3 regions of the Paenarthrobacter sp. JL.01a genome follow, and region 3 is predicted to be linked to each of the others. Evidence: riboswitches for the same ligand, from Rfam matches in the RefSeq annotation. Region 3 holds a riboswitch; each other region holds the start of a gene.
What was found. A riboswitch is a leader RNA that binds a small molecule or an ion and turns the genes downstream of it on or off. The one in region 3 is predicted to bind cyclic di-AMP.

Region 1: another riboswitch for cyclic di-AMP. It lies ahead of N5P29_RS01975 (NlpC/P60 family protein); the one in region 3 lies ahead of N5P29_RS19395 (hypothetical protein).
Region 2: another riboswitch for cyclic di-AMP. It lies ahead of N5P29_RS05100 (C40 family peptidase); the one in region 3 lies ahead of N5P29_RS19395 (hypothetical protein).

What each region holds. Positions count from the first base shown of each region.
Region 1 is NZ_CP104877.1:393,912-401,009, reverse strand. Features, by position in the region: gene N5P29_RS01990 (PEP/pyruvate-binding domain-containing protein) at 1-624, opposite strand, end outside; gene N5P29_RS01985 (universal stress protein) at 675-1,712, opposite strand; gene N5P29_RS01980 (NAD(P)/FAD-dependent oxidoreductase) at 2,130-2,810, shown strand; gene N5P29_RS01975 (NlpC/P60 family protein) at 2,910-3,695, opposite strand; cyclic di-AMP (ydaO/yuaA leader) riboswitch at 3,699-3,887, opposite strand; gene N5P29_RS01970 (copper resistance CopC family protein) at 4,038-4,670, opposite strand; gene N5P29_RS01965 (NCS2 family permease) at 4,785-6,227, shown strand; gene hutG (formimidoylglutamase) at 6,316-7,098, shown strand, end outside.
Region 2 is NZ_CP104877.1:1,033,947-1,041,044, forward strand. Features, by position in the region: gene N5P29_RS05095 (M23 family metallopeptidase) at 1-756, shown strand, start outside; cyclic di-AMP (ydaO/yuaA leader) riboswitch at 895-1,063, shown strand; gene N5P29_RS05100 (C40 family peptidase) at 1,068-1,799, shown strand; gene N5P29_RS05105 (NlpC/P60 family protein) at 1,894-2,667, shown strand; gene N5P29_RS05110 (HNH endonuclease) at 2,885-3,385, shown strand; gene N5P29_RS05115 (NTP transferase domain-containing protein) at 3,428-4,321, shown strand; gene N5P29_RS05120 (molybdopterin molybdotransferase MoeA) at 4,318-5,661, shown strand; gene N5P29_RS05125 (FdhF/YdeP family oxidoreductase) at 5,727-7,098, shown strand, end outside.
Region 3 is NZ_CP104877.1:4,086,187-4,093,284, forward strand. Features, by position in the region: gene ptsP (phosphoenolpyruvate--protein phosphotransferase) at 1-195, shown strand, start outside; gene N5P29_RS19365 (HPr family phosphocarrier protein) at 220-498, shown strand; gene N5P29_RS19370 (helix-turn-helix domain-containing protein) at 531-938, shown strand; gene N5P29_RS19375 (hypothetical protein) at 1,019-1,270, shown strand; gene N5P29_RS19380 (alpha/beta fold hydrolase) at 1,339-2,124, shown strand; gene N5P29_RS19385 (DUF6480 family protein) at 2,260-2,523, shown strand; gene N5P29_RS19390 (ATP-dependent DNA ligase) at 2,619-3,677, opposite strand; cyclic di-AMP (ydaO/yuaA leader) riboswitch at 3,885-4,035, shown strand; gene N5P29_RS19395 (hypothetical protein) at 4,051-5,145, shown strand; gene N5P29_RS19400 (PucR family transcriptional regulator) at 5,341-6,555, opposite strand; gene ald (alanine dehydrogenase) at 6,764-7,098, shown strand, end outside.

The DNA of each region.
Region 1 (7,098 bases), 710 kb from region 3:
ATTCACAGCCCCGGACACCACTGCTTCCCCCAACCCCGGGCTGGCATCGATCACTGCCTCGGACCTTTTGCCCGTCACCGGATTGGCTGTGAACATTACGCCCGCCACGACAGAATCGACCATCACCTGGACCACGACGGCCAAAGCCGCCGATGCGTGATCGATGCCGTTGGTAGCCCGGTAAGTCACAGCCCGGTCGGTCCAGAGCGAAGCCCAGCAGCGGCTCACCGCGTCCAGGACTGACTCCACGCCTACGACGTTCAGGTAGGTATCTTGCTGGCCAGCGAAACTGGCGAAAGGCAGGTCTTCCGCTGTGGCCGATGACCTGACAGCCACTGGGACATCGTTCCCAAGTTCCTGGTAGGCCGACCGCACCGCTGAAGCGATATCGGCCGGCAGTCCCGCATCGAGCACCAAGGAACGGGCTTGGCCTGCGAGCACGTTCAACCCGGCGAGATCCGCCGTGTTGGTGGATTTCAGGGCCTCGTAGACGTCATCGAGGCCGCTGCCGGCGAAGGCCCGCCGATAGGCCGCTGTGGTCAGGCAGAAGCCCGGCGGCACAGGCAGGCCGGCGCTTGCCAATTCCCCCAGGTTCGCTGCTTTGCCGCCCACGTCGGGAAGCATGGGTCCACGAATATCCCTGAGGTCCAGCGTGAACACCGACGGCCCGTTTCCTAAGCCGCGCCGAGCATCGGGCCAAACTTGTCACGGTCCGCCAGCCGGGGATCCTCACGGTCCGGAACCACCAGCACCGGCCCCTTGGCGTGGTGAAGGACGCCATCTGAGGTGGAGCCCAGCAGCATGCCCGCGAATCCACCGCGTCCGCGTGTACCCAGAACCACCAGTTCCACGCTGCGGCTTGCTTCCACCAGGACGTCGACGGGCGAGCCGTCCCGGAGGTCCGTTTCGATGGGCAGCTGCGGGAAATGGCTCCTCAACCACGCGACACCGGCTTCAAGCTGGACCTTGATATCTGCAAACAGGGCGTCCCGGTCCAATGGCGCGGGCACCCAGGCAAGCGAACCGCTGTACTGGGGGACGGCACAAATGACGCGAAGCCTGGCTCCCACACGCTGTGCCTGTTCGGCCGCTTCGAGCACAGCTACACGCGCCTGCTCGGAGCCGTCCACACCCACTGCGATGACGTTTTCCACGACACGGGGACCGGCTTTGGCGTGTTCAGCCTTGATGTGTTTGTCCTCGGTATTCTCGCCGAGGCGGTCGGCGCAGTAGAGCGGGACTGTAACCGTGGGGCACTTGGCGTGGGCAGGCAAAGCACTGCTGACAGATCCCAGCAAGCGGCCAACGAAACCACCGCGTCCGCGGCTGCCGAAAACCAGGAGTGCCGCCTCCGACGAGAGATCCAGCAGTACGCCGGCGGCGTCCCCGTTTTCGACCGAAGCATCGACGTCGATGGAGTATCGGGCCACCTTGTCCATGGCCTGGCGGACAATGGCTTCGGCGCCTTCGCGAATGACCGAATCGTCCACGGTGGCATATCCGCCGTCCAGCCCGGAGGCGGCGAAGATCGGCACCGAGTAGGCAGTGACGATATGCAGCGGAAGCTGCCTGCGTTCTGCCTCGCGCGCGGCCCAGACCAAGGCACACTGCCCGTGCTCCGAACCGTCCACTCCCACGACGATGCCGCCCGGTGCTACCGTCAGGCCCTCGCCGTCCTGTGGCTCTTCACTGTGTCTGCCGTGCTGGTCCATTTGGGGCCCGCCTCTCCACCTACTGCTTGATGTTCCGGCCATTCTGCCAGAGGTTCTCCGGATCGGATTCCCGGATGGCTCCATTGTCAATGGCCAGGGTTGGTGAAATGTTAAATTTCTCCCTCCAGTGCTCACTATTCTCGGTCGGGAGGACCGAATCAAGGTGGGTTGACGCTATGTGTATAACGGTCAGGGCTCGGTTCCGGGACACCGGTTTAATGCTGCCGACGAACGCGCAAAACACGCTGCCCCGGGAGGCTATCCACGGGCGAAAAAGTTAGGTAATGTTCGAGTCACCGAATGGCCGGCCAACGTGTCCAACAACACAAACCGGCCATTTGTTTGCGGCCGCTTGGGGAACTCGGACGCGATCCCACGCGATGCCGGAAGGCACACACGTCAAGGAGGAACCAAGCAGTGTCACACGCGCCTGATTCCGGCACCGAACGCACTACCACCGTGGTCATAGGTGCCGGCCTGTCCGGCTTGGCCGTTGCCAGCGAACTTAGCCGCTACGGCGTGGGCTCCATCGTGGTGGATGGCTTCGGCGCCTTGTCGGCCTCCGGCCCCGCCGTCCACACAGGTATGTTGCAACGCTGCGAGGTAGCCGATCCCGCCTCCATCCAGGAACGCAACGAGATCCTCCGCCACCTGCGCAATTACGCGGCAAGCCACCATCTGGATGTTCGCAACACCACGCGGGCCGTACGCCTCGATTTCCTGGGCGCCGACGCATCCCAACACATTGGCTACGGACTTGCCGCGAGCATGACCCGGAACGGGCTCCTCGCGTCAGGCCCCCTTGAATCAGCACCTCGCCAATGGGCAGTGCACACAGCCAATGGAATCCTCCTGGCGGACCATGTGGTGGTGACGCGTTGCGCGCAGAGCCAACTGCGGCGGATGCTGGCCGAACTGGGCATCGCCGTGGGGCAGAACCTCGTGTCCGCCATGCGCGCCGTGGGCATGCATCTGGTGGGCGTGGGAGAACTCATCACGCCGACGCCCAAGGAAGTGCTCCGGCAGGCCAAGGCGGTTGGCCAGGCAATCTCCTCAAAGGTTGCACTGCCCGGCGGCCCTGGCATCGCCATTGCCTAGCTGCGCAGGCGCTGCAAACCCATACTTAAAGCCCAAAGGCCGGTGTCCTCGAAGAATCAATCTTCGGAAGACACCGGCCTTTGCGTTGATGCGTGAGGCTTATGCGCCAGCGCGTACGTAGGTGATGGGACCCGTCGCGGTCAGCCAGCTGATCGGGTGGATGCCCGTCTGGTTGCCGTTGATGCCACCGCTGATGGCCTGGCCGTTGCCGATGTAGATGGCAACGTGGCCCGACTGGACGATCATGTCGCCCGGCTGGGGGTCACTGACAACCTTGCCGTAGTTCATGAACTGCATGGGTGCCAGGTCGCCAACAGGGATGCCTGCGGAGCCGAGGGCCCGCTCAACCATGGCGGTGCAGTCCTGCATGATGCCGATCTGGGCGTAAGCCGAGGCAACCATGGCAGCGTTGACGCCACCAGCGGCAGGAGCCGCAGCTACCGGAGCGGCAGCAGGAGCAACAGCGGCCGGAGCAGCAACTGCAGCCTGGGCGGCGACAGGAGCCGCAGCAGCAGCGACGGTAGCGGTCTTGGGAGCGGGGGCCTCAACGACCGGAGCCGGCTTTTCGATGACCGGAGCCGCAACAGAAGCAACTGCGGGACGCTCGAAGTTGATGGTCGCCGTCGAAAGGGCGGTTACAACCTGGGTCGGAGCCTCGGATGCGGTCTCGGCGACCGTGGCAGGGCTGGAGTCACGCTGGGCCGGAGCCTCGGCTGCGTGGGCAGCTACGGAGCCGGTCAGCACGAGTCCGGAAGCTGCTGCGATAACGGCTGCCTGGCGGCCAGCGCCGGAAGCGTTGCTGGCAACTGCCTTGGAGATGGAGATGAACGGATTAGGACGTACGCTGTCCGCCTTACGACGGCCGCGAAGAATGCGTGAAGACATGAAAGAGCCTCTCCCGATGCCTGCGAGGTTAGCTGTCGGATTCGGATGGGAGTCACCCGGCCACTATCTCCCGCTGAGCGGAAGCTTCGTGACTTCACCCCAAGGCGCGCTCGTAAGCGGCCCAAATTGGGTTCCCCGTCTCTGCCGTAGGTTTGTCTGCGAACGGATTCCGGACTGCGGCAGAGCTAGGCAATCAGGCCGGAAGTGCCTGCTACGTGGAACAGGCACAGGTACCACCGTACGCGATGATCGCTGCGAAGTCACATTTAAGTAACGGGAACCGTTGCCTTGGCGTGTCGCAGTGACCGAACCGAGATATTCGCAGCTATGTAGAAAAGCCCGTCATTCCGCGGATGCGGGGCCTTCCGAGTCATCGGAAGCAGCAAGTTTCTTCCGTGCTGTCACAGCAAGGAAGATCACGAGCCCAACTGCCACTGCTGCGATCACAACGATGCTCCATGGGAAAGGCTGGGACGCGTCAGCCGCGGGAGCGCTGCTGCCGGTTCCCGGAGGTGCCGAACCCACGGACGGGACCGTGGCCGACGTCGCCGATCCGGAAGGTGAGGCCGCTGCGGAGCCGCTGGCCGCCGTCGTGCTTCCAGCGGTGGCCGTGAACTTGAAGGTGCCTTCGATGGGGTGCGAATCGGAGCTGACGACGCGCCAAACCACGGTGTACTCCCCCGCAGGGGCGCCCGCGCGAAGCTTCTGCACCGCCTGGCTGTCGATGATTTCCACGGGTCCGTCAGCCCAGTTTTCACCGCCGGCGGTTACAGTGACGCCCGAACCGATGGCCAGGGGCCGGTTGTTGAACGTAATGGAGACCGACGCCGGAACTTCAGCCACGGTGGCACCGTTCGCCGGCGCCGTGGATTCCGCGACGTCGTGCGCGGACGCCGGTGCCGCGGAAAACAGCAGGGCGGAGGCGAAGGCAAAGGCGGCGACGACGGCGGCCAGAAGCGGGCGGATGGTACGCATGGGGCGGTTTCTCCTAGTGTTGGCTTCCTTACAGACTAGGGGAATGGTCCGAAGCCCCCACATTCCACGGCATAGGATTTGATAGCACACTCCCCCCAAAACCCGGAGACCTTCATGCTTAAACAAGGTTCTGCAGTGGACCGCTACTTCAAGATTTCCGAACGTGGCTCCACGTATTCAAGGGAAATCCGCGGCGGTTTCGCGACATTTTTCGCCATGAGCTACATCGTGGTGCTGAACCCGCTGATCCTCTCGGGCGCCGATTCCAGCGGCGCGTCCCTGGGCTTCACGGCGGTTGCGGCCACCACGGCTTTCGTTGCCGGCATCCTGACCATCCTGATGGGCGCCTGGGCCAAGCACCCCTTCGCTGTGGCCACCGGGCTGGGCGTTAATGCCTTCGTGGCGGTCACTGTCGCCTCCCATCCACAGCTGACCTGGCCGGACATGATGGGCCTGGTGGTCCTGTCCGGCGTCACCATGCTGATCCTGGTCCTCACAGGCTTCCGCACGGCTGTGTTCAAGGCCGTGCCCGAAGCCCTCAAGACCGCGATCGTGGTGGGCATCGGCCTGTTCATCGCCCTGATCGGCCTGGTGAACGCGGGCTTCGTCCGCCGCATCCCGGACGCCGCGGGCACCACCGTTCCGCTGGGCCTCGGCGTTGACGGCAAGCTCATGGGCTGGCCCACGCTGGTGTTCGCCGTCGGCCTGATCCTGACCATCGCGCTGGTGGTCCGCAAGGTCCGTGGCGCGATCCTGATCGGCATCGTGGTTTCCACGGCGTTGGCCGCCATCCTCGAGTTCACCCTTCACATCGGCCCCAGCTTCGACGGCAAGAACGTCAACCCCCGCGGCTGGTCGCTAGTGGCCCCCACCCTGTCCGAATGGGGCGCCCCGGATCTTTCCCTGATCGGCAAGGCAAACCCGTTCGGCGCCTTCCAACACCTCGGATTCATCGCAGCTGCGCTCCTGGCATTCGTGATCCTGCTCAGCATCTTCTTCGATGCCATGGGCACCATGGTGGGCCTGGCAAACGAGGCAGGCACCGTCGACAAGGACGGCAACATCCCCAATGTGGACCGCGTGCTCCAGGTGGACGCCCTCGGCGCGATTGTGGGCGGTGGCGCATCGGTTTCCTCCAACCAGATCTTCGTGGAGTCCGGCGCTGGCATCGGCGAAGGTGCACGCACCGGGCTCGCCTCGATCGTCACCGGCGTTCTCTTCCTCATTGCCATGTTCTTCACGCCGCTGATCAACCTGGTGCCCTTCGAGGCTGTCGCTCCCGCCCTGGTGGTTGTGGGCTTCATGATGGTGTCCCAAGTGGGCAAGATCGATTGGCAGGACTGGGGTGTCGGCATTCCCGCGTTCCTGACCATCGCCCTGATGCCGTTCACTTACTCCATCGCCAACGGCCTGGGTGCCGGCTTCATTTCCTTCGTCCTCATCCGCACGTTCCAGGGCCGAGCCCGCGAAGTCCACCCCCTGATGTGGGCTGTGGCCGCGGCGTTCCTGCTGTTCTTCGGCATTGGAACCGTGGAGGAGCTGTTGGGCGTCAAGTAGTGCTGCGCCGGGTTGGCATTCCGGTATTTCAGACACTCCGGACCCGGAACTGCTGTTTTAAGCAGTCCGGGTCCGGTGTGCTTTAAGCATGCAAACCAGCCACATCACCGTAGATGTCAGCCCCACTCCGTGGACCGGCCGTTTCGATGGCGACGGCCCGGAACACCGCCGCTGGTGGCAGGCCATCACCCCGCACACGCCCGAAGCTGGCGACGCAGCCTCGCGTCCCGCCGTCGTGCTTGGTTTCCGCAGCGACGCCGGCGTCCTCCGCAACAAGGGACGCGTGGGTGCCGCCGCAGCTCCGGCCGCCATCCGTTCGGCGCTGGGTCCCCTTGCGTACCACCTCGACCGCGACATGTTCGACGCCGGTGATGTGGTTGTGGAGGACGACTCACTGGAAGCGGGCCAGGAGCGCGCCGGCCGCGCCATTTCGGAATTGCTCGACGCCGGTAACCTCACCGTGGTGCTGGGCGGCGGCCACGAGACCGCGTTTGCCAGCTACTTGGGCGTTGCCGGGTCGGAAGCGGTGCGGAGCGGCAAGCGGCTCGGCGTTTTGAACCTGGATGCCCACTTTGACCTGAGGGACGAGCCGATACCTAGCTCGGGCACACCGTTCCTCCAGATGGCCCACGCGGAAGCTGCCGCCGGGCGCGGACTGCAGTACGCCGTCGTCGGAATCTCGCAGCCGAACAACACGCCCACGCTGTTCGACACCGCGCACCGCCTGGGTGTGAAGTACCTGCTGGATGAGGACTGCTCCCCCGAAGCCGTGGAGGTTTTCGTTGCCGACTTCCTGGCTGGCATCGATGTGCTCTACCTGACGATTGACCTTGATGTGATGCCGGCTTCGGTGGCCCCGGGAGTCAGCGCG
Region 2 (7,098 bases), 1.4 Mb from region 3:
ATCCGGCCCCGCGACACCGAACGTCAGGTGCGCCGCCGTAAGAGCCCGATGCGCCAGGTTGCCGACTTCGCCGCAGCAAGTGGCGTCGGGCAGAAGGCCGGAGTTGCGCTTGCCGCCACCGGCCTGGTCCTGACTGTCGGGCTGCCGGCTACCAGCCCCGTCATGGCCACCTCGGAATCGGGCCAGACCGAATCCGCCCTCGCCGTTGGCGGCCCCGTAGGAAGCCAGCCCGAGGTTTCCGCGGCAGCATCGGCCAAAATCGACTTCAGCCGTGCAGCTGTTGCCACCGCCGCCGACCCCGATGGAAAGCTGAAGCAACTGCTCAGCGCACAGTCCGCCGGCAGCATCCAGCGGTCCTCCTCCCTGGGAACCCTGGGCAGCCCCCTTGACTCCTTGGTCACGGCGTCGCCTTTCGGTTACCGCGTCAGCCCCCTGACCGGCGGAACCGGCGACTTCCACCGCGGCCAGGACTTCGTCGCCCAGTGCGGCACTGCCGTGCACGCGGCTGCGGCCGGCAAAGTGACCTTCGCCGGATGGCATGAGTACGGCGGAGGCAACCGCGTGGTCGTGGACCACGGAAACGGCCTTGAGACCACGTACAACCACCTGTCTTCGTTCAACGTCCAAGTGGGCCAGACGGTCAACCGCGGCGACACCGTTGCCCTCAGTGGCACCACAGGCGCCTCCACCGGCTGCCACCTCCACTTCGAGGTCCAGGTCAACGGCGAAGTCGTCGACCCCATGGGCTGGCTCTAAGCCAGTTGATGGTCCTCTCTCGCATTGATGACACGTCTCGTGACCTGAATGTGACATTCGCTTTCAATTGTTATAACCTTCAGAGCGCATCGGCTTTTTAGGGGGCCGATGCACTTGAGTGGATTGCCTAGCTCTGCCACCACTCGAGGTCCGTTCGCAAAATTCGTCTGGCAGGGGCGGGGGAACCACTTTTGGTCTTCGCATGAAGGCCTTGGGGTTAAGTCGCAAAGCTTCCCAGGAAGCAGCGCGGCCGGATGACTCCCATCCGAATCCGACAGCTCACCTCGCAGGCATTGGGAGAGGCTACCTACGTGTCATCACGCACTACCCCTGCGCGCCACCGCGCTGAAACGGTTCGTTCGAACCCGTTGAACACTCTTTCGAAGGCTGTTTCGTCAAACGCCGGTACCGTAGGCCGCCAGGCCGCCGTGCTGGCAGCAGCCTCAGGCCTCGTCCTCACCGTCGGACTGCCGGCCAACGCCGCCGGCACCGATGTCACCACCTCGGAAGTTTCCAGCACCCAGCAGCTGGCTGCCACCGCAGTTGTCACCGCAGAGCCCACAGCCACCGTTTCCTTCGAGAGCCCGGTCGTGGCCACCAAGGAAGCCCCCAAGGTCGTCCAGCGGGCAGCCCAGGTAACCGAGCGCACCGCAGATGACGCCACGGCAGTCACCGCCAAGTCCTCCGAAACCAAGGATTCCGCTGCAAGCGCGGCAGCATCCGGGCTCGCCGCCATCGCCTACACCGGAATCGGCTCCCCGTACGTGTGGGGCGGCACCACCCCCGCCGGTTGGGACTGCTCCGGCTTCACCCAGTGGGTCTACGCGCAGGCCGGCATCAGCATCCCCCGCGTGAACGCCTGGACGGCGATGAAGGCCACCAGCACGCCGCAGCCCGGTGACCTTGTCATGCAGAACGGCGGAGCCCATGTGGGTATCTACGTCGGCAACGGCATGATGATCAGCGCTTTGAACCCCGGACAGGGCACCCTGCTGCATTCCGTGGCTTCCACGGGCACGTCTTCTTTCTTCACCCTCCGCTAAAACACACCGATTCGGGGCTGGCTGACGTACCCCTGCCAGCCGGCCCACTACCCGCAGGTACCCCAACTGCCTGCGGATACGAAAGAGAAAAACAATGACCAGTGCAAACAAAGTTGCACGGCACCGCGCTGAGGCCCCCAAGACCAGCTCGCTTGCCGTGATCGCCAAGGCCGTCAGTGTCAACGCCGGTGGCGTCGGCCGCCAGGCAGCAGTCATCGCCGCAGCTTCAGGTTTGGTCCTGACCAGCGGTATCGCTGCCAACGCTGCTGAATCGAACGTGGACCGCGAGTCGACGGCGACCTCCGCCCTCGACGTCCAGTCGGTTGCCCAGGCCACGATCGCGGCGGACTCCACGGTCGCCATCTCCTACGAGCGTCCTGTTGTCACCACCGTGGAAGCTCCCGCTCCCGTAGTGGAAGAGGCTCCAGCCAAGGTTGAAGCAAAGACGCCCAAGGCCACCACGGCTCCGGCCGCCAACGCCACACTGGCCGTCAACGCCGCAACCCCGGCGCCTGCAGCTCCGGCAGCCTCCAGCGGACTCGGCGCAGCCATTGCTGCCGCCGCCTACGCTCAGCTCGGCGTCACGCAGGACTGCACCATGCTGGTCACCAACTCCCTTGCTGCTGTCGGCATCCACTTCCACGACTGGCCCGCCGGCTACCTCTCCCTCGGCCGCACCGTCAGCGCAGCCGAAGCACAGCCCGGCGACCTCGCCTACTACGCCAACGGCGGTCTTGCCGGACAGGCACACATCGCTGTTTACGTCGGCAACGGCATGGCAGTCCATGGTGGATGGAACGGATCCACCACGGCACTGTTCAGCGTCAACGTCGGCTCCGGACCGGTTTTCATCCGCGTCAACGGCTAGTCATTGACTCCCAGGAACACCCCGCAGGCAGTTGCCGGCGGGGTGTTCTGCTTTAACCGCGCATGAATTTTTGCGGACACTGTGAGCGAATCGACAAATAAATTCGTTGATACGGCATATAAGTGCTTACTCTTGTGTTGTCGATCCACAGCCCGTACATGCAGAGGGCAGCCGGCCCTCGTGCCCCTGACGGGTGCGGCCGTGAAGAGGTACGTGCATGCGCACACTCGTTCTGAATGCTGGATATGAACCGCTGGCGGTTATTACCTTCCGCCGGGCGCTGGTCCTTGTGCTCACTGGGAAAGCTAGCGTAGTGGCCGAAGGCGACGAGCCTGTCGTCGGGCCACAGGAGATTCTCGGACGCCCCTCCGTAATCCTCCTGAACCGCTACATCCGTCCCAAGTACAACAGGATCACTGCCGTGAGCCGTCGCGGAGTTCTTCGCCGCGATGGCCATCGTTGCGCCTATTGCGGGAAAACAGCCCACACCATAGACCACGTCCACCCCAAATCCAGGGGCGGCGCGGATTCCTGGGAAAACCTGGTTGCGGCGTGCTTGAAATGCAATAACGCCAAGAGCGACCACACACTGGCCGAAATGGGATGGAAACTCCGTTTCAAACCCGGTGTGCCCCAGGGAACCATGTGGCAGATCAAAGAACTCGAGAAACCTGCGCCGGACTGGGACCCGTTCCTGTTGCCGGAATCCGCTGCCTGATCGATTTCTGCTCAGCTCCGGCCGTCCGGGTACTCTGGGCGGATGGAGTTCAACGCCGTGATTCTGGCGGGTGGCAGGGCCACCCGCCTCGGTGGCGTGCCCAAGCCATCGTTGAAGTACGACGGCGACACCCTCCTTTCGCATGCCCTCAAGACTGCCCGGGGTGCGGCAGCGGTGGTTGTGGTGGGACCCGGCGTTCAGAATGACTCACTGCCCGAATCGGTGCTGATCGCTCGTGAGGAGCCTGTTTTTGCCGGGCCTGCAGCTGCGATTGCGGCAGGACTGGCAGTCCTGAAAACGAGGCCGCCCTCTGAATGGACCCTGGTTCTGGCCTGCGATATGCCCAGAGCCTCCGAGGGACTGGGCCGGCTGTTGGAGGCGCTCCAGGCGAATCCCACGGTGGAGGGGGCTATGGCGGTATCCGTTGACGGCCGCAAGCAGCCTTTGTTGGGGGTCTACAGCACAGCTGCCTTGGAACGGGAAGTGGCTGTGGCGTCGGCAGGTTCGGGATTAACGGACTCTCCGGTGTTCAGGCTGCTTGCTAGGCTGAACCTGCTGGACGTTGACGTCCCGGCAGGGTCTACGGATGACGTGGATACGTGGGAAGACGCCGCGGCCCTGGGTATTGACTACGAGTTGGAGGCGGACGTGAAGAGCCAGGAAGAGACGCTCGAGGATTGGTGCCGCACATTGCTGCAGGCCTTTGAGCTGGAGGGTGTGGAAGTGGACATCAACGAGGTGCTCGCTGTGGCAGGAGTGGCCGCGCACTCCGTGGTCCGCCCGGCTGCCCCGCTCACTACCTTCATTGCCGGATATGCTGCCGGCATGGCCCGCGGCATCGGCCAGGCCAGCGATGATGCCTCCATGAATGCCGCCTTGGACCTGGCCCGGAAGATTGCCAAGGAGTACTCGGAATCCGGGACTGACGCCGAATGACGGAGGCCCCCGGCGAGGGCCACCACGCGGCGCACACCTGGCAGGAAGCCCGGCAGCGTGCGTTCGACGTCGCCACGCCCATACCGGCCGGTCCGGTCCCGCTGAAGGCCGCCCTTGGCCGGACCCTTGCGTCGGATGCCCTGGCGGTCCAGGACATGCCGCACTACGCATCCTCCGCCATGGACGGCTGGGCGGTGAACGGAAGCGGTCCGTGGATACTCAGTGACCCCGGCCAGAGGCTGGCACCCCACCAGGCAAGCCCGATCGTCACCGGTGGCCTGATACCTCCAGGCGCCAAGGCGGTGCTGCGCAGCGAGAGCGGCGTCATCACCACGGACGACGACGGCCTGCCGCTTCTCGCGCTCGGCGGCGCCGCCAAGCCGGGGGAACCGCGCAACGGCCAACACATCCGCAAAGCCGCGGAAGAAGCCGCAGCTGGGGACGTCCTGCTCAAGGCCGGAACAGTCGTAAATCCCGCGCACATTGCCCTCGCGGCCCTGGCGGGCCTGGACCACCTAGACGTTGTAGGCAAACCCTTGGTCCGGTTCCTGTTGACGGGCTCGGAGGTAGTGGAACGCGGAGTGCCGCAGCCTGGCCAGGTACGCGACACCTTCGGGCCACAGCTTGGTTCCGTGGTGGAACTCCTCGGCGGTATCGCAGGGGAGCAGCTCAGGGTGGGCGACAGCTACGAGGAGTGGCTGGCTGCGCTCCAGGACACGGAGCCGGCACCGGGTGATCCGGACGCAGAAGCGGAGCCGCCTGCCGACGTCGTTATTACCACCGGCGGGACCGGCCGCTCCGGTACGGACCATTTCCGGCGGGCTGTGGCCGAACTCGGAGGCCGGCTGCTGATTGACGGCATCGCTATGCGGCCGGGGCATCCCGCCGTTTTGGCCGAGCTGCCGGACGGCCGCTTCGTGGTGGGGCTGCCGGGCAACCCGTTGGCGGCCATGATGGCCTTGTTCACCATCGGGGCACCTTTGCTTGCGGCGCTGGGGCACCGGCAGCTGGGCGAGGTGGGAGAGGTTCCCTGTGGCACCACCATCGACGCGGAGCCCGGACGGACGCGGCTAATGCCGTTCAAGCTGGTGTACGGCCTGGCATCGCCGGCCCAACACGCGGGGCCGGGCATGATGCGTGGGCTCGCCGGTGCGGACGGCGTGATGGTGGTTCCCCCGCATGGAGTCCAGCTGGGTGAACCTGTCCAGGCTTTCCCCTTGCCCTGGGGGAGGGCGTTGCCCGTGCCCAAATCCCCCGAGGACAAGCCCCGGAAAACGGCCGCGCGCCCGCAGCGGAAGCCGTCGTCGGGACCTGTGGACTGGAGCGGACTGGACGCCTGAGCGCGAGGCGGCTGCAGTGTTACTTGTGGCGAAAACCAGCGGCTGCAAGGTGCAATGATGGACTCATGAACAGGCATGCTCCCGAACAGGACATCAATGAAGATGACCTGCAGATCCACCCGCCCAAACGAGCCGCGGCAGGAGTCAAAGCCGTCACAGTGGCCCTCGAACGCGGCTACGCCCAAGCCGGAGTAACCCGCACTGTCCGTTCCATGCTGAGGGTCAACCAGCGTGATGGTTTCGACTGCCCGGGCTGCGCGTGGCCGGAGTCCATCACCGGACGGCGGAGCCCTGCGGAGTTCTGCGAGAACGGTGCCAAGGCCATCGCCGAAGAAAGCACTACGCGCACTGTTGGCTCACAATTTTGGGCCGACCACTCCATCGCCGAACTTGAAGGCAAAACGGAGTACTGGCTGGGCAGCCAGGGCCGCATTTCGGAGCCGGTAGTGATCAGGCCCGGGGACACGCACTATTCACCCATCAGCTGGACGGAAGCTTTCGCGCTGGTCGGGGACCACATCAACGCCACCACCCCGGATAAGTGCGTGTTCTACACCTCGGGCCGGACAGCCAACGAGACCGCCTTCATGTACCAGCTGTTCGCGCGCAGCCTGGGCACCAACAACCTGCCGGACTGTTCCAACATGTGCCATGAGTCCTCGGGAAGTGCGCTGAACCCCACGATCGGAATCGGCAAGGGCACCGTTTCCCTTGAGGACATCCACCACTCCCAGCTGGTGCTGGTGGTGGGCCAGAACCCGGGAACCAACCACCCGCGCATGTTGTCCGCCCTTCGCGACTGCAAAAACAACGGCGGCAAGGTAGTGGCCGTCAATCCGCTCCCTGAAGCCGGACTGCTGAACTTCAAGGACCCCCAGTCCCTCAATGGCGTGATCGGTGGCGGGACCACCATCGCCGACGAGTTCCTGCAGATCAAGGTAGGGGGTGACTTGGCGCTGTTCCAGGCACTTGGCCACCTGCTCCTGGCGGAAGAGAAACTCAACCCGGGTACCGTCGTCGACCATTCATTCATCGAAAGCCAGACCGAAGGCTTTGACGCCTACCGGCAGGCGCGTTCTGTGCTGGACTGGGAACAAACGGAACGGGCAACGGGTCTGTCGCGGGCCGGGATCACGAAGGTGGCCTCGATGATGGCGGCCTCGAAGGCCACCATCATCTGTTGGGCGCTTGGACTGACCCAGCAGCCGCACTCGGTGGACACACTGCGCGAGATCATCAACCTGCTGTTGCTGCAGGGCAACTTCGGCAAGCGCGGCGCCGGCGCCTGTCCGGTCCGTGGCCACTCGAACGTCCAGGGCGACCGCACCATGGGCATCTGGGAGAAGCCGAAGGAATCCTTCCTTGCCGCATTGGATAAGGAATTCGGCTTCACGATGCCGCGGGACCACGGCTACGACTCAGTGGAAACCCAGCACG
Region 3 (7,098 bases):
GTCCTTACCGGTCTGGGTGTCACCACACTGTCCATGACCGCGCGCTCCTTGGCCGCCGTCGGGACAGTGCTGAAGACCGTCACCCTGGAGCAGGCACAGGAACTTGCCCGCCTGGCGCTGTCCGCACCCAGCGCCACCGAAGCCCGTGAGTGGGTCCGGGCCAAGCTCCCCGTACTCGAAGAACTCGGCCTCTAACCCGATCCACCACCAGGAGAAACCATGCCAGAACGCACAGCAACCGTAGCCAGCCGCTCGGGCCTGCACGCCCGGCCCGCCGCCCTGTTCGCCGAGGCCGCGGGCGAACAGCCGGTGGACGTCACCATCGCCATGCAGGGCCAGCCCGAAGATGAAGCGATGGACGCCGCCAGCATCCTGTCGCTCATGACGCTTGGCGCCGCCAAGGGCGACGTCGTGGTGCTGCGGGCCGAGGGTGACGGCGCCGAAGCAGCACTGGATGCCCTGGTGAAGCTGCTGGAAACGGACCTGGACGCGGAGTAAGTTCTTCCCTTCCCAGCCGCTAGGCTTCTGCCATGGCATTGATAGCTCCCCGGGTCACAGCGGGCCTTCCCGCCGACGACGCCCGGAACCTGGCGCGTTCCCTGAACGACAGCGACGACATCACCGTGTTCGTGGACGGCACGGTCCACCGCCTGCCGGACGCGGCCCGGGACGCCGTCGTCGACCTCTTGGCGAGACTTGGGCGGGGCGAAACGGTGACGGTCAGCAGCGTGGAGGAAATGCTCACCACCTCGCAGGCGGCGGAGCTTGCCGGGATCTCGCACACCTATTTGCGGAACATGACCGACCGCGGCGAGATTCCTGTGGAATACCGGGGAACGCATCGCCGGATCCGGCAGGCCGCCATCATGTCGTGGCTGGAAACCCAGAAGCGCCAGCAGGCCGAAACCGCCGACGCGGAGACTTCAAAAAGCGACTGAAAGTATCCGAGTGATAAGGATCAAGCAACGATCCCAGCCAACAGGCGGGCACCCGTAAAGGCCGGGGTTACGCTTGATCGGTGGGCAATTTCAAGGGGTGGCATATCGTGGCCGGTTTGGCTGCGCTGGCCCTTGCCATACCCTTGGGCTCGGCCATGGGTTTGAACTTTGTAGCCACTTTCATGTTCGCGTGCACGGTATTCGTAGCGGTCACCATGTGGACCGAGGCGAAAATCGCACGACGCCGGGAGGCAGCTGATGCGGCGGCCGCACCTGACGCTTCACGTCCGGCAGCAGACCCGGCTGAATCGGACGACGCGACCAGGGAGTAATCGCCTTCGTCCCTGATGCGGTTCAATAGCGGTATGGCTTCACGATCCCCGTACCTGGCTTGCCCCGCATGACCGCGCTGCTGTCCGCCGACATCGAGGTTCTCGGCCTGACCGGACGCATCGTCTGGACGGAAGGCACACCCGCGCCGGGCACTGCCCCGGAGGCGGCACCGGCCTACATCCTCATCCACGGCATTGGAGTCTCGCACCGCTACCTTGCCCGGTTGCACGCTGTGCTGGCCGCGAGCGCGCCCACGTATTCCCTGGACCTGCCCGGTTTCGCCGGGACGCCGCGGCCGGAACGGCAACTCCAGATCGAAGACTACGGAGCCTTCATTGCCGAAGCACTGGCATCGCGCGGGATCGACTCGTACGTTCTGGTGGGCCACTCCATGGGAGTGCAGTTCGCCATCGAGGCGGCCCTGCACCGGCCGGAGAGTGCACGGCACGTGGTGTTGATGGGTCCTGTTGTCGATTCCAGGCACAAGAACATCCTGCGGCAGTCGATTGCCCTGGGTTTGGACGGGATGCTGCGCGAAAGCCCCTCCTCGAATTGGATCGTGTTCAGCGATTATCTTCGCTGCGGGCCCCGCTGGTACTTCACCGAACTGCCCGTGATGATGAAGTACCCGACGGAGGAACGGCTCTCCCGGATACAGGCTCCGGTCCTGGTTCTCCGCGGAAGCCGGGACCAGGTTGCCGGACCGGAGTGGTCGCTCCGGCTTTCGCGGGCCGTAGCGCAGGGGCGGTTGGTTGAGATTCCCGGGGTGGGACACGTAGCCCAGCACATGCGGCCCAAGGCCGTGGCGGATGCCATCCGGAGCTTCGTCAACGCCACAACGCAGCACCGCTGAGGGATTGGGGACGACGCCGGCCCCACACGCGGGTGCCCCTTGTTGGGGGAAGCCGGATCACGTTAGGCTGGCGGGGCAAGCAAATTAGTAAGTTTACTTACGAACTGGTTCACCTTACTGACGAAAGGGTTCACCATGACCAGCTATGACCCGGAAGACGATCCCCAAACCTTCGGCGTGAGCGGCGCAACCGGACCCATTGACACCACAGCGGACGCGGACAGCATCCACGAGGACCCCGACATGCGCCAGGACGAGGACGATGATCCCGCAGCCTCAGCCAACCCGGATCCCCTGGACGGAATCGTCACGGGACTCGAGCCCGGTGGAGGGGTACCCCCGGGCGAAACGCCCCCTGCTGAAGGAAGCATGAGCAGCGACCAAGGGCACGAGGAGTAGTACCCGGCGGCACAGCTAACTCCGTTGCCAACCCGCTGTTGCGTTGCTGGCCAGCGACGCAACAGCGGGTTGGCAACGTGTTTGGCATTACCCGGCTACGGGAGGTTCAGTATCTCCCCGAGGTCGTACTCCACAGGCTCCTCCAGCTGCGAATACGTGCAGCTTTCGGGGGTCCGGTCCGGCCGCCACCGGCGGAATTGCGTCGTGTGGCGGAACCGGTCGCCCTCCATGTAGTCGTAGGCCACCTCAATGACCAGCTCAGGGCGGAGGGGAACAAAGGAGAAGTCCTTGCCCGCGCTCCACCGGCTCTGGGCACCGGGCATCCTGGATCCGCCGGCTTCCTGGTTGGCCCACTCACCCCAGGGATGCTCGGCAAACTCCACTTGATAGGGCTCAAGCTCAGCCACCAACGCCTCCCGCTTTGCCATGGGGAATGATGCCACGACGCCGACGTGATGGAGCCGGCCCGAGTCGTCGTAGAGCCCCAGGAGCATCGACCCCACAACTTTCGCGGTCTTGTGCCAGCGGAAGCCGGCAACGACACAGTCGGCTGTCCGCTCATGCTTGGTCTTGAACATCACCCGCTTGTTCGGCTGATAGGTGCCGTCGAGCGGTTTGGACAGCACGCCGTCGAGCCCTGCTCCCTCAAGCTGCACGAACCATTCCTTCGCCCGCTCCAGGTCCGTCACCGCGGGCGTGACGTACACCGGCGGCTCAGCGTTGGCGAGGGCTTTCTCCAAGGCCGCGCGTCGCTCTGCGAAGGGCTTTACCGTGAGATCCTCCTCGCCGAGGGCAAGAAGGTCGAACGCCACCAACGACGCCGGCGTCTTCTCCGCAAGCATCCGCACCCGGCTGTCCGCGGGATGGATCCGCTGCTGCAACACCTCGAACTCCAGCCTGTTGCCCTGGATCAGGATGATCTCGCCGTCCACCACGCACTTGTCCGGAAGGTTCCTCTTCAGGGCTTCAACGAGCTCCGGGAAGTAGCGCGTCATGGGCTTTTCGTTGCGGCTGCCCAGGATGATCTCGTCCCCGTCCTTGAAGACGATGGTCCGGAACCCATCCCACTTGGGCTCGTAATGCCCAACGTCGGGGATGTTCGGGACAGACTTGGCGAGCATGGGCGAAACGGGCGGCATCACAGGCAGGTCCATAGCTCATGTCTACCGGCCAGTAGGCGCCCAAGGCTAGTGCCTTCCGGACTTCGGCCGGCCCCGAAGCCTAAGCGGTAGAGCCCTCTCGAAGGGGCGGACGTTCCGCCCGTTACATTAATGTGACTTTACTTTCCGGCTACTGTACGGTCGTAGGGCGACCCGAATCTCCGCTGGGCCGCTTCTGGATTGACGCCGGGCTCTGCCGCAATCCAGGATCCGCCAGACCCGCGGCAGAGACGGGGGACCCACAGTTCTCCGGGCTTGTTTTCTCCGCAAGCCCTTGGGGTGAAGCCGCAACCAGCGGCCGGACGGCCTCGTCCGAACCCGACAGCTAACCTCGCAGGCGTTGAGAGGCACAACCATGTCCCCAACCATGGATAACACGCGCCGCGCGCAACTCGAACGCGAGCGCACCAAGCCAACCGGACGCCGTCGGGCCCAACCCAGCGGACAGGTCGCCGGTACAGAAAGTACGACGCCGGAACCCGCCACTGCGGCGATTCCCACCACGCGCGCCGCCGCCCGCGCCGCTGAGCGGGAACGGGCAGCCCGCGCCGTGATTGAGCCGGCAGAAACCCTGGCAGCGAAATCCGTGCCCCCGGAACCGGCGACCGCGGCCATCCCGGTTGTCGAGGCCGCCCGGGCCGCAGCTCCCGCTTCAACCACGCCGGGCCCTTCAACGTCCGCCATCCCGATCGTCCGGCAGGAAAATCCGGCCACTGCGGCCATTCCCGCGGCCGCCGCCGCTGCACCCAAGACGCCAGCTCCTCTTAACGCTGCGGGCCTCGGCGCGACCTCGACATTCGGCCGCGAACCCCAAGCCGTCCTGCGGAAAGCCGCGTCCGTGAAGCACATGAGCCAGCGCATGGCAATTGTTGCCGGCGCGCTGGGACTCGCCCTGACCGCAGGATCCGTGGGTCAGGCCCTGCATCTTCCCTTCTTCGGGCAGGAAGCACCCACAAACCAAGCCAGCGGCGGCAACGCTGACCGCCAATCGGGCTCCGCCGCACCGGCACCACGGACGTCCTACACCACGGCGTCGTCCCCGTCGTCATCGGGTTCAGCCTCGTCCGAAGCCGGCCAGCCGGCAACGGTCCCGGAGGCACCTGCGGCGGTTTCGCCGTCGTCGGTTCCCTCACCGCACGTCTCCTTGGCCGCTCCGGTTTGGGTACCTTCGGCGGCAGCCCCGGCTGCTGCACCGCCCGTGACCTCGACGCCTGCGCCCGGAACGACTCCGGCCCAGCCCGCGCCGGCTCCCAGCGACGTGCCGTCGGACACGGTCACCACTCCGCCAGCCACGCCGACGCCGACTACAACCCCGACTCCGACCACGACAGCAACTCCTACGCCGACACCCACGCCCACGGAGACCTCCAAGCCACGGCCCACCGGCAACCCGAACACGCCGAAGCCGCAAGCATCCACCTTGGAATCGCTCCTGAGCGCTGCCCGGGATGTGTTGCAATGAGCATCCGTTTGCCCCGCACCACAGTCCACACCGGGTGGCACGGCCGGTACTGCAGCAGCAGCCGCACGTCCACTTTCCGACGCCGGAGGGGCCGCTGGAGTTGCCAGCGCTTAAGGCGTTCCTAGCCACCACTGAGGCAGGCACCCGTGCAGGGTGCCTGCCTCATGTGGTTAGTGGGCCCGATTCACATGGCCCTCAGATCCTTGGCCGCCCCGCCCAGCGCCGCGCCTTGAGGGCCGCGTGGAGCTCGAGCCGGATGGCACCATTGAGCGGATCAGCACCGATGAGCTGGCGGATCCGGCCCAGCCTGTTGTAGATGCTGCTCCGGTGGAGGTGAAGCTTGGCGGCCACATCCTGGACCGCGCCGTCGTTGTCGTAGAGGAGTTCGAGGACCGGCAGGAGCTCGCCGTTCTTATCCTGATCCTCGAGTGTCCGGAAATGCACCGAGCCGGTGTCGTCCCAACCACCCGGGGCCAGCAGGCGATCGAAAAGCTGGTACACACCAACCGCCCGGCTGTCCACCAACTCCCCCAGCTGCAGGTCAACCGCAGCGGCTTGGGCTGCGACCTTGGATTGCCGGTACGCCCCCGCGAGCTGCCTGATCACCTGAAAAGGCTCGCTGATCCCCAGGATGACGCGGTCCACGGTCCTGCCGGCACGCTTGGCGAGCTCCAGCTGGTAGTGGACCAGGACCTGCGCGTGGTCTGCCCGGCCCCCGGATTCGCGGAACAGGACCACCGAGTGGGTTTCCGTACCCGCACTGAACAAGGCGGCGTTCACGCCGATGGTCGACTGCAGCGCGGCAGAGCGATGCGTCAGGGTTGCGGCAATGGGGTCGACGTCGGACCGGGCACCGTCCGCGTCCAGGATGGTCACCAGTTGCCACGGACCGCGGCCCTGGATCTCCTTCCAGCCCGCTACGGCGGCGACGGCATTCGACTCACCGCCGCAAGCCGAGAGGAACTCCTGCTCACGCCTTCGCCGGAACTCGGACTCGGCCGTATTGGAGTCAAGGAGCAGGCCCGCCAACAGGTCCAGCTCGTCACGCACGCCGGGCAATTGGGCGAGGATCGCCGTCGCACTTTGCTCTTCAAGGTCTTGCTGCACCCACAGGTACCCCACACGGAAACCGCGGACCAAAAGCGGCACGCAGACCCGGCCCAGCATCCCCAGTTCGTCGTTGGCGGGGACCACGACGGGGCGCACCGCTGTGGCGATGCCGTGCGAGAGCTGCCAGGCGCTGACATCCCCCGGAACGCGCTTGCTCAGGAGGAAATTCACGCGGACACGGTCGGCGTGGGATTGGTTGGAGCTGTAGGCCAGGAGGACGCCGTCGAGGTCCTCCAGCGACAGCCCGCGCCCGAGCTTCAGCGCCACACGTTCCACGATCTGTTCCACGTCCTGCTGCATCCGCACAGCGTACCAACATCAGGCGACACCTGACGCTCCAGCACACGACAAATGTCGAACCTACGCAGCAAAGTTCCCTGATTTTCCGGGGTTTTGAACTTGAGGCGGCCCGGCTTTCATGTCGCCTGCCTCACAGCCGGATTTATTCTGGAATCACAGCCCGCAGTACATATTCGGCCGAAAAGGCCGCTAACGATGGAGCCAACAAATGATCATCGGCGTCCCCAAAGAAATCAAGAACAACGAGTTCCGCGTAGCCATTACGGCCGCAGGCGTTCACGAGTTCCGCACCCACGGACACACCGTTCTGGTTGAGCGCGGCGCAGGCCTGGGCTCGGGCATCACCGACGAGGAATACTCGATCGCCGGCGCAGAAATCGTCAACGAAGCCGATGACGTCTGGGGCCGCGCTGATATGGTCATGAAGGTCAAGGAGCCCATCGCTGCCGAGTACCACCGCTTCCGCAAGGGCCTCATCCTCTTCACCTACCTCCACCTCGCCGCAGAGCCCGAGCTCACCGCCGAGCTCATCAACTCCGGCGT